Linked DNA regions of Flexistipes sp.. The protein of the gene in region 1 interacts with the protein of each later gene in a pairwise test. Links are inferred from orthologs where the notes say so. Each region holds a gene or a part of one and is shown on either strand. Other genes may lie near its edges.

Region 1 (5,996 bases):
ATGTTTTTTTAAATAATCTTTTTTATTCACTGTATTTGATCTTGTTTTAAAAATATATCTGCACCCCGGAGATACTTTGTTTACACATATATTTGAAAATTTTTTCGTCTTGTTTTGAATTTTTATATACATGTTTTTTCCGTCATAAATATTTATATCTCCGGATTCAAAGTTTTCCAAAGAAAGTTCAGCCGCCAAAGGTAAAAAGCTATACTTGAAATCGGAATACCACCCTTTGTAAAAAATTTCTTTTCTATTGCCGTCAATATTGATAAATCCTTTCGACCTGATCATTTTAGGTATATAAATGCCATCGGGGCTTTTTTGGGGAATCAGCGGAAGCAGCAGAACAAACAAAAGTAAAATTCTACGCTTTAAAAGTACAACTAAAAGCATCAGTAAAATAACCGTTACAAAGATATTATAGTCGATTTTGTTCAAAACAAAGAAAGAATATGTCCATTTGTACAGTAAATCTAAAACATCCTTAGTGAGATTCTCAAAAACAACTAACGGATTAATCAGAACTGCCGGACTTACAAGATAACCAAGTCCCAATATAATCAACACTGAAATAAAGGGGAGCATCACTATCGTATTTAATACGCTCATATAATTAAAATTGCCAAAATAGTAAAGAATAAAAGGCGAGGTAAACACAGTGGCCGCTACCCCCACCTTCACCGGCTCTGTGAACCAGGAGAATCTGCCCCGATCTGCATCCTCTTTTCTATTGCGGAGAAAATAAACAATACCGAAAACGGCAGAAAAGGAAAGAAGGAAAGAGATATCATTTGTTATCTCAGGATCAATAAGCATAAAAATACCGGCAGCAAACAGTATCATTTTTCTCAGTTCTGTTTTCACATCAAAAAAATAAGCGGTCATCACAATGAGCGCAAAAAGTACTGCTCTGATTACGGTAATTTTAAAGCCTGTAAACGGCACAAGTAATATCAAAAAAGGCAGCGATATCAGAAAGCGAAGTTTTATATGCAGAAAAGATAACAGCCATAAGATTCCACCGAGAATTATTCCAACATGAAGCCCTGATATTGCAAGCAGGTGGTTTAGACCGGTAACAGTAAACTTATCCACCAAAGTATCCGACAGAAAATTTTTGTCTCCCATTACAAGGGCATTCGTCAGTCCTGCCTTAAGACCAGATGAATAATAAAGTTTTTCGGATAAATTTTTCCTCGAATACAGCAGGTCTGAAACAAGCGGCAGCCTGAACCTGTATTTATTTCCGCTGCTGTAAATATTAATTCCGTATTTCGTCATCTTTCGGACAAATTTCCCTGCTATAACGTCACCGGGCTCCAATTCCACATCACTGAAATATGTGCCGGCAGTTGTTTCATAGACATAGCTTGCATTTGTATCAAACATGTGCTCTACAACTATGAAACTATACTTTTCTGCTAAACCAAAAAATATTATAAGTATAAGTACAACAACCCGTATTCTTCTCTTTAAAAATAATAACACCAGCAGAAAGGAAGTAAACAGATGGGCAGTTGCTGAGAAGGGAAGCAGATTCAATAAAAGTGCGGAAACAAAAAACAATTCCACTTTTTTATTTTTAATCATTGCAGCATACACATATTAATTTTATATAATAGATATTAAAATGTAAATTTAATTTATCCCGATATTAATCAAGGAGCCTGAATAATGGAAAAATATATACCCGTTATCTCCTTCGTTGGTTCATCCGGAAGCGGAAAAACCACATTCCTGGAGCAAATTATTCCTGTTTTTATTGACAAAGGATATAGAATCGGCGCAATTAAGCATGACGCTCATAAGTTTGAAATAGACAAACCGGGAAAAGATTCCTACAGACTAAAGCAGGCGGGAGCAGAAATTGTCTGTATCTCTTCTGCTGAAAAACTTGCCCTGATACAGTCTTGTGATAATGAGTACAGTGTTGAAGAGCTTATTCTTAAATTTTTCGGCAATGTTGACCTGGTACTTACAGAAGGCTACAAAAAAAGTGATTTGCCCAAATTTGAAATTTATCGGAGTGCAAATAACAAACCGCCGTTGAATTTCACAAACAAAGAACTCATCGGAGTAGTGTCCGATGATAAACCGGATGTGGATGTCCGGGTATTTAGCTTTGCAGAAAAAGATGAAGTGGTTAGCCATATTCTGGCCATCGCAGCTGAAACCAGCCCTGAGGTTGTTATCACAGGGGTTGAGGAAAAATATCAAGGGCCGCTAAAAGAGTATTTGACAGCTCTGGCAACTCTTACTAACGTTAATAAAATAAAAGTAAAAATAGATATGGAATAGGTGAATTATATGCAGCAAAAGCAATTTGTACATCTTCATCTGCACTCCCAATATTCCCTCCTTGACGGTGCCATATTAGTCTCTGATCTGATGGAAAAGCTAAAAAGCCAGGGGGTAAAAGCGGCTGCGATAACCGACCACGGGACAATGCACGGAATAGTCGATTTTTATACCCAGGCGCTGAAAAACAATATTAAGCCAATAATAGGATGTGAAGTATATGTAGCTCCGGATGACAGAAAAAACAGAAACTACTCGAAACAAGAGGACAAGAATTACCACCTTATTCTTCTTGCCAAAAATAATAAGGGCCTGAAAAACCTTCAAAAGCTCGTATCTATAGCTCAGCTGGAAGGGTTTTATTACAAACCGAGAATAGATAAGGAAGTGCTTCAAAATCATTCCGAAGGGCTGATCGGCTTATCAGCCTGCCTTGCAGGTGAACCACAGAAACACATATTGAACAATGATTTTAAAAAAGCCAAAGAAGCTGCCCTGGAATACAGAGATATTCTTGGAAAAGATGACTATTATCTTGAACTCCAGGAAAACGGAATGGCCGAACAGAAAATTGTCAACAAAGGTCTTATAAATATATCACGGGAAACAGATATCCCCCTTGTGGCATCAAATGACTGTCATTACCTGAACAAAGGGGACGACAAGGCTCACCAAATCCTTATGTGTATCCAAATGCAGGAGACGATAAGCAGTACAAGCAAGCTGGAAATTCACTCCGATCAATTATATGTAAAATCACCGGAAGAGATGTGGGAAGCTTTTGCAGAAGTGCCCGAAGCTTGTGAAAACACCCTTAAAATAGCCGAACGCTGCAACGTTTCCCTCAATTTTGACGATCTGCATCTGCCGGAATTTGATATTCCTGAAGGGTACTCTGCAAACAGTTATTTTGAACATATTGCAAAACAGGGCCTCCATAAAAAACTTGCAGATATCCCTGCAGATAAACATAAAGCATATTATGAGCGTCTGAACAGTGAACTGGAAATTATCAAGATGAGAGGTTATGCCGGATACTATCTGATTGTGTGGGATTTTATCAACTATGCCAGGGAAAACAACATTCCGGTAGGCCCCGGCAGAGGATCAGGTGCAGGATCTCTGGCGGCTTATGCAATGGGGATTACCGATATAGACCCCATAAGGTTCAATCTTCTTTTTGAGCGTTTTCTCAATCCCGAAAGGGAAAGTATGCCCGACTTTGATATAGACTTTTGTATGAACAAAAGGGAGCAGGTTATAAAGTATGTGGTAAACAAATATGGTGATGACCGTGTAGCCCAGATTGTTACCTTTGGTAAGCTTTTGGCCCGCGGTGTTATCAGAGATGTGGGAAGGGTACTTGAGATACCTCTGAAAACCGTCGACAAAATCGCCAAACTTATCCCCGAAAAGCCCAACATGACTTTGAAAAAAGCCATCAGAGAGGACCCTGATCTGAAAAAGAACATAGAAAGCGTTGAAAACGGCAGGGAACTTCTGGAACACGCTCTGAAACTTGAGGGTCTTCTGAGAAATGCCGGTATGCATGCGGCGGGAATAGTTATCTCAGATAAGCCTCTGGTGGAATATGTGCCGCTCTGTAAGGGGCAGAACAATGAAGTCGTAACACAATTCGAGAAAAATACACTTGAAAAGGTGGGATTGGTTAAATTTGATTTCCTCGGGTTGAAAAACCTGACGGTAATTGATGAAGCAGTCCAACGGGTTAACACGAATAACAGTACAAAGCTTGATATCAATAAAATACCGCTGGATGATAAAAAAACATATGAAATGCTTTCCAGCGGAAATACTACAGGTGTTTTTCAGCTGGAAAGTACCGGCATGAGAAATCTGCTGAAAAAAATAAAGCCGACTACTTTTGAAGATATTATCGCCCTTGTAGCTCTATACAGACCGGGGCCGATCGGAAGTGGAATGCTCGATGATTTTGTAAAAAGAAAACACGGAACCCAGGAAATATCATACATACTGCCCGAACTGGAACCCATCCTAAAAGAAACGTACGGAATCATCGTATATCAGGAACAGGTTATGCAGATTGCCCAGGAAATAGGTGGATATTCCCTTGGCAATGCTGATCTGTTGAGAAGGGCAATGGGGAAAAAGAAGCCCGAGGAAATGAAAAAGCATAAACAAATATTTCTTTACGGTGATAAAAATCTCGGAATAGAGGGTGCCAAAGGACGGGGTTATGATCTGGAGATTGCTGAAAATATTTTTTCATTGATGGAGAAATTTGCCGAATACGGTTTCAACAAAAGTCACTCAGCTGCTTATGCAATGGTTGCCTATCAGACGGCTTATTTGAAAACCCACCATCCGATTGAGTATATGGCGGCACTTATGACTTGTGAGCTCGATAAAGGCGAAAAAGTGGTATCTTTTATTGAAGAATGCAAGAGAATGGGGATAGAGGTATTGCCTCCGGATATCAATAAAAGCTGCAAAGATTTCACCATTGACGACGGTTCTATAAGATTCGGTCTGGGTGCTTTGAAAAATGTGGGTTACGGAGCCATAGACTGTATCGTAGAAGAAAGGGAAAACAACGGCCCATTTAAAAGTATCTATGATGTCTGTAAACGGGTTGATTTAAGACAGGCAAACAAAAAAGTATTTGAAGCATTGATAAAAGCAGGGGCATTGGATGATTTCGGAAAAAACAGAAGGCAGCTTCTTCAGGTGCTGGAAACCGCTATTGATCTGGGGCAAAAGAAACAAAAATATAAAAAGGAAGGTGTGGTTACAATTGATGATTTGCTGAAAGACGCAAACAGTGATGATGACGATGAAGACGAATTTTACCCGGATGTGGAGGAAATGCCGGAAAACGAGCTGCTGAAGTTTGAGAAAGAGATACTTGGGTTTTACATAACGAATCACCCACTTTCAACCTATTCAGCTGTGCTGGACTTATTCTCCATGAAAACTACAGAACTCTCCGGATATTCTGACGATACGCAGGTGACATTGGGGGGTATTGTTAAAGCAATAAAAACCCATATCACCAAAAAAGGCGAAAGGATGGCTTTCGTAACACTGGAAGATATTGAGGGAACTATTGACCTGGTGGTATTCCCTTCAGTATTCAGGGAGCATGTCAGAAATATCGAAGAAGACAGAATTATTATTGTAAAAGGGAAATATAACAGTGATGAGGAGAAGGAATCTGTTCTGGTGGAAGAAATTTATGAAATCAACGAGGCTATTGAAACACTTGCAGATTCGTTGCTTATAAAACTCAATATGATAGGCTTCACAGAGGAAAGGCTGAGTAAACTAAAAAATATAATTACCCGTTATCAGGGAACCCTGCCTGTAAAACTTGAAATTGATAACCCTACAAAATATAAATTAAGTATGGAAGCCGGAGAAAATTTTGCAGTAAAACCCTCACTTTCTCTCTTTAAACAGATTGAAGATTTACTGGGCAGCAATACATATGAAATTATGCTAAAAGCATCCTAAAGGAGGTATCAATGCGGCAGGCACTGACCATAGCCGGCTCTGACAGTGGCGGGGGAGCCGGAATTCAGGCGGATTTAAAATCGTTCGCAGCTGCGGGAGTATATGGAACATCCGTTATAACGTCCGTAACTTCTCAGAATACACAGGGAGTTACTGATATTTTCAACCTGCCCCTCAGCTCAATAGAGTCTCAACTTGAT
Region 2 (2,817 bases), on another replicon or contig:
GAAAGTTCTTGTTTTTGCAAAAGGGGATAAAGCCCAGGAGGCAAAAGACGCAGGTGCTGACTATGTAGGCGACGACGATTTGGTGACCAAAATTCAGGGAGGTTGGTTTGACTTTGACAAGGTAGTTGCAACACCCGACATGATGGCAAGCGTAGGTAAGTTAGGTAGGTTATTAGGGCCAAGAGGGTTAATGCCCAACCCCAAAGTGGGCACAGTAACAAACAATATTAAAGAAGTGGTAAGTGATCTGAAAGCCGGTATGATAGAATACCGGGTTGACAAGGCCGGGATAATACATGCCCCGGTTGGAAAGAAAAGTTTTGAAAGCACACAGTTGGCTGAAAATCTTAAGTCTTTGATCGATTCGCTGGTAAAAGCGAAACCCGAGTCTGCCAAGGGGCAGTATGTAAGGGGAGTTTATATCTCTACAACGATGGGACCGGGACTTAAAGTTGACCAACAACAACTGCTTGGAGAACTGAAACTGTAAAAATCGAAAGTAATTCTGGTTGAAGAAGCAGGTGTGCAAACGTAAATCCTGCGGAAACCGGTTGTTATAGATGCGGCCGGAAAGAGGAGGACTAAATTGAAAAGAAGTGATAAAGAGCAGTTAGTAGAAGAACTTTCAACCGAAATATCCGAAGCTTCTGCAATTTTCCTTACAGATTTTAAAGGATTGAACTTTCCTCAGATGGAAAATGTCAGAAGTACAATAAAATCTTTAGACAGCAACTTTAAAGTTGTTAAAAATAGACTTTTGAAACTGGCCCTGGAAAAACAGGAAATAGAAGGACTTCATGAGCACCTTGTACAACCTACAGCTTGCGCCATTGTTAAAGGAGAACCAACAGCAGTTGCCAAAGAGTTCAAAAAGTTTGCCAAAGAATACGACGCTTTCGATATCAAAGGTGGGTATTTTGAAGGAGCAGTGTTAAGCGAACAGGATATTATTGCCCTTGCGGATATACCTTCCAGAGAGGAATTGTTGTCGAAAATGTTAGGAAGCATGACAGCGCCGGCAAGAAATTTTGTTTCCCTTCTTGCAAATGTTCCAAGGAACTTCTTGAATGTGCTTAATGCCATTAAGGATCAAAAAGAAAATAATTAACTTATGGAGGATAGGATATGTCTATCACAAAAGAACAAGTAGTTGAATTTATCGAAAATATGTCTGTTATCGAGCTGGCTGACTTTGTTAAAGAGCTCGAGGACAAATTTGGTGTTTCTGCTGCAGCACCTATGGCTATGGCTCCCGGTGCGGCTGCAGGCGGCGAAGCTGCTGAAGAAGCTGCTGAACAAACTGAGTTTGATGTTGTGTTATCATCAGCTGGTGATAAGAAGGTTCAGGTTATTAAGGTTGTCAGAGAGATAACCGGACTTGGCCTTAAAGAAGCCAAAGCTCTTGTGGACGGTGCACCAAAACCTGTTAAGGAAGGTGTTACCAAAGAGGAAGCGGAAGAACTCAAAGGAAAACTTGAGGAAGTCGGCGCAGGAATAGAAATAAAGTAACTATTTTTAAAATTTAACGCAATATATTCATTAAGGGCGCAGCTGCGCCCTTAATGTATCTTAGTAATCAAAATATAATTCCCGGCAGGTGGAAAACATGACAAAATCTTCAAATTCCATCGAAAGATTAAATTTTTCAAAAATCAGACAGGTGGTAGATTTACCGGACTTAATCGAAGTCCAGAAGGAATCATATGCCCAGCTGCTCCAGGAGCATGTACCTTCGCACGAAAGACTGGAAAAAGGTCTGGAGCAGGTATTCAGGGAAGTCTTTCCCATTACCGATTTCAATGAGACATCTATTTTGGAATATGTGAGCTATGCTCTTGATAAAGCAAAATATACTGCATCTGAAGCAATACAGCGTAAAACAACATATGCTGCTCCGCTTAGAGTAAAAGTTCGTTTGGTGAACTATGATATAGATGAAGAAACCAATGAAAAATCCGTTTTATCGGCAAAAGAGGCTGAAGTTTATCTTTGTGATATTCCATTAATGACGGAAAGGGGTACATTTGTCATTAACGGTGTGGAAAGGGTAGTTGTTAATCAGTTACACCGTTCCCCGGGGATATTTTTTGAAGATGCTACGGCTGGAAAAAGTGTTGTGGAAAAACACTTGTATAGTGCGCGAATAATCCCTTACAGAGGTTCCTGGATAGATTTTGAATTTGATGCAAAGAATGTGATGTATGTCAGAATTGATAAAAAACGGAAGATTCCCGTAACCGTACTTCTAAAAGCTCTTGGTCTGGATGAACAGAAAATACTCGGTACTTATTACGGTACAGAAACGATACATTTCACTGATGACGGGATGGTTAAGGATTTTGATCCGGAAAAAATTATCGGCAGAAGAAACAGCTGTGAAATCAAAGATGAAACCGGTGAAATACTTGTAAAAGCTAACTACAAGATTACAAAAGCAGCAAGAAAGAGGCTTGTTAAAGCTGGAATCCAATATATACCGATAAATATAGAGGATATTGAAGAAACATATATAGCTGAAGATATTGCTGATCTGGAAGGGGAAATTATTGCAGAGTCAAACACCCCTATCAGCGAAGAAATTCTTGAAAGGTTGAAAGATAACGGTATAGAATCTTTTAAAGTTTTGAGTATTGACAGGCAGTCAAGCGACAGTGCCATAAGAGATATCTTAGCATCTGACAAGGTTAAAACACAGGAAGAAGCACTCTTGGAAATATACAAGAAGTTGCGCCCGGGTGAACCGGCCACTCTTGAGACTGCACAGAATCTGTTTGATAATCTGTTCTTTAATGAAAAACGTTATGACCTATCCCGAGT

What was found.
Region 2: the proteins of UMU13_RS00645 (region 1) and rplL interact in binary tests that used the Escherichia coli proteins (3 or more experiments, as listed by UniProt). The link is inferred for Flexistipes sp. from one-to-one orthologs.

The regions. Positions count from the first base shown.
Region 1 is NZ_JAXKVW010000001.1:145,130-151,125, forward strand. What follows is about bases 2,009-5,996. They hold UMU13_RS00645 (DNA polymerase III subunit alpha), read left to right. Parts: upstream 2,009-2,310; coding sequence 2,311-5,796; downstream 5,797-5,996. Other genes in these bases: mobB (molybdopterin-guanine dinucleotide biosynthesis protein B), read left to right, coding at 2,009-2,301; thiD (bifunctional hydroxymethylpyrimidine kinase/phosphomethylpyrimidine kinase), read left to right, coding at 5,808-5,996. Outside these bases: UMU13_RS00630 (ComEC/Rec2 family competence protein), read right to left, coding at 1-1,392; UMU13_RS00635 (hypothetical protein), read left to right, coding at 1,406-1,612; more of mobB, read left to right, coding at 1,678-2,008. UniProt on the Escherichia coli protein: DNA polymerase III is a complex, multichain enzyme responsible for most of the replicative synthesis in bacteria. This DNA polymerase also exhibits 3' to 5' exonuclease activity. The alpha chain is the DNA polymerase catalytic subunit.
Region 2 is NZ_JAXKVW010000003.1:165,273-168,089, forward strand. It holds rplL (50S ribosomal protein L7/L12), read left to right. Parts: upstream 1-1,125; coding sequence 1,126-1,509; downstream 1,510-2,817. Other genes in the region: rplA (50S ribosomal protein L1), read left to right, coding at 1-490; rplJ (50S ribosomal protein L10), read left to right, coding at 587-1,108; rpoB (DNA-directed RNA polymerase subunit beta), read left to right, coding at 1,607-2,817. UniProt on the Escherichia coli protein: The binding site for several of the GTPase factors involved in protein synthesis (IF-2, EF-Tu, EF-G and RF3). Is thus essential for accurate translation.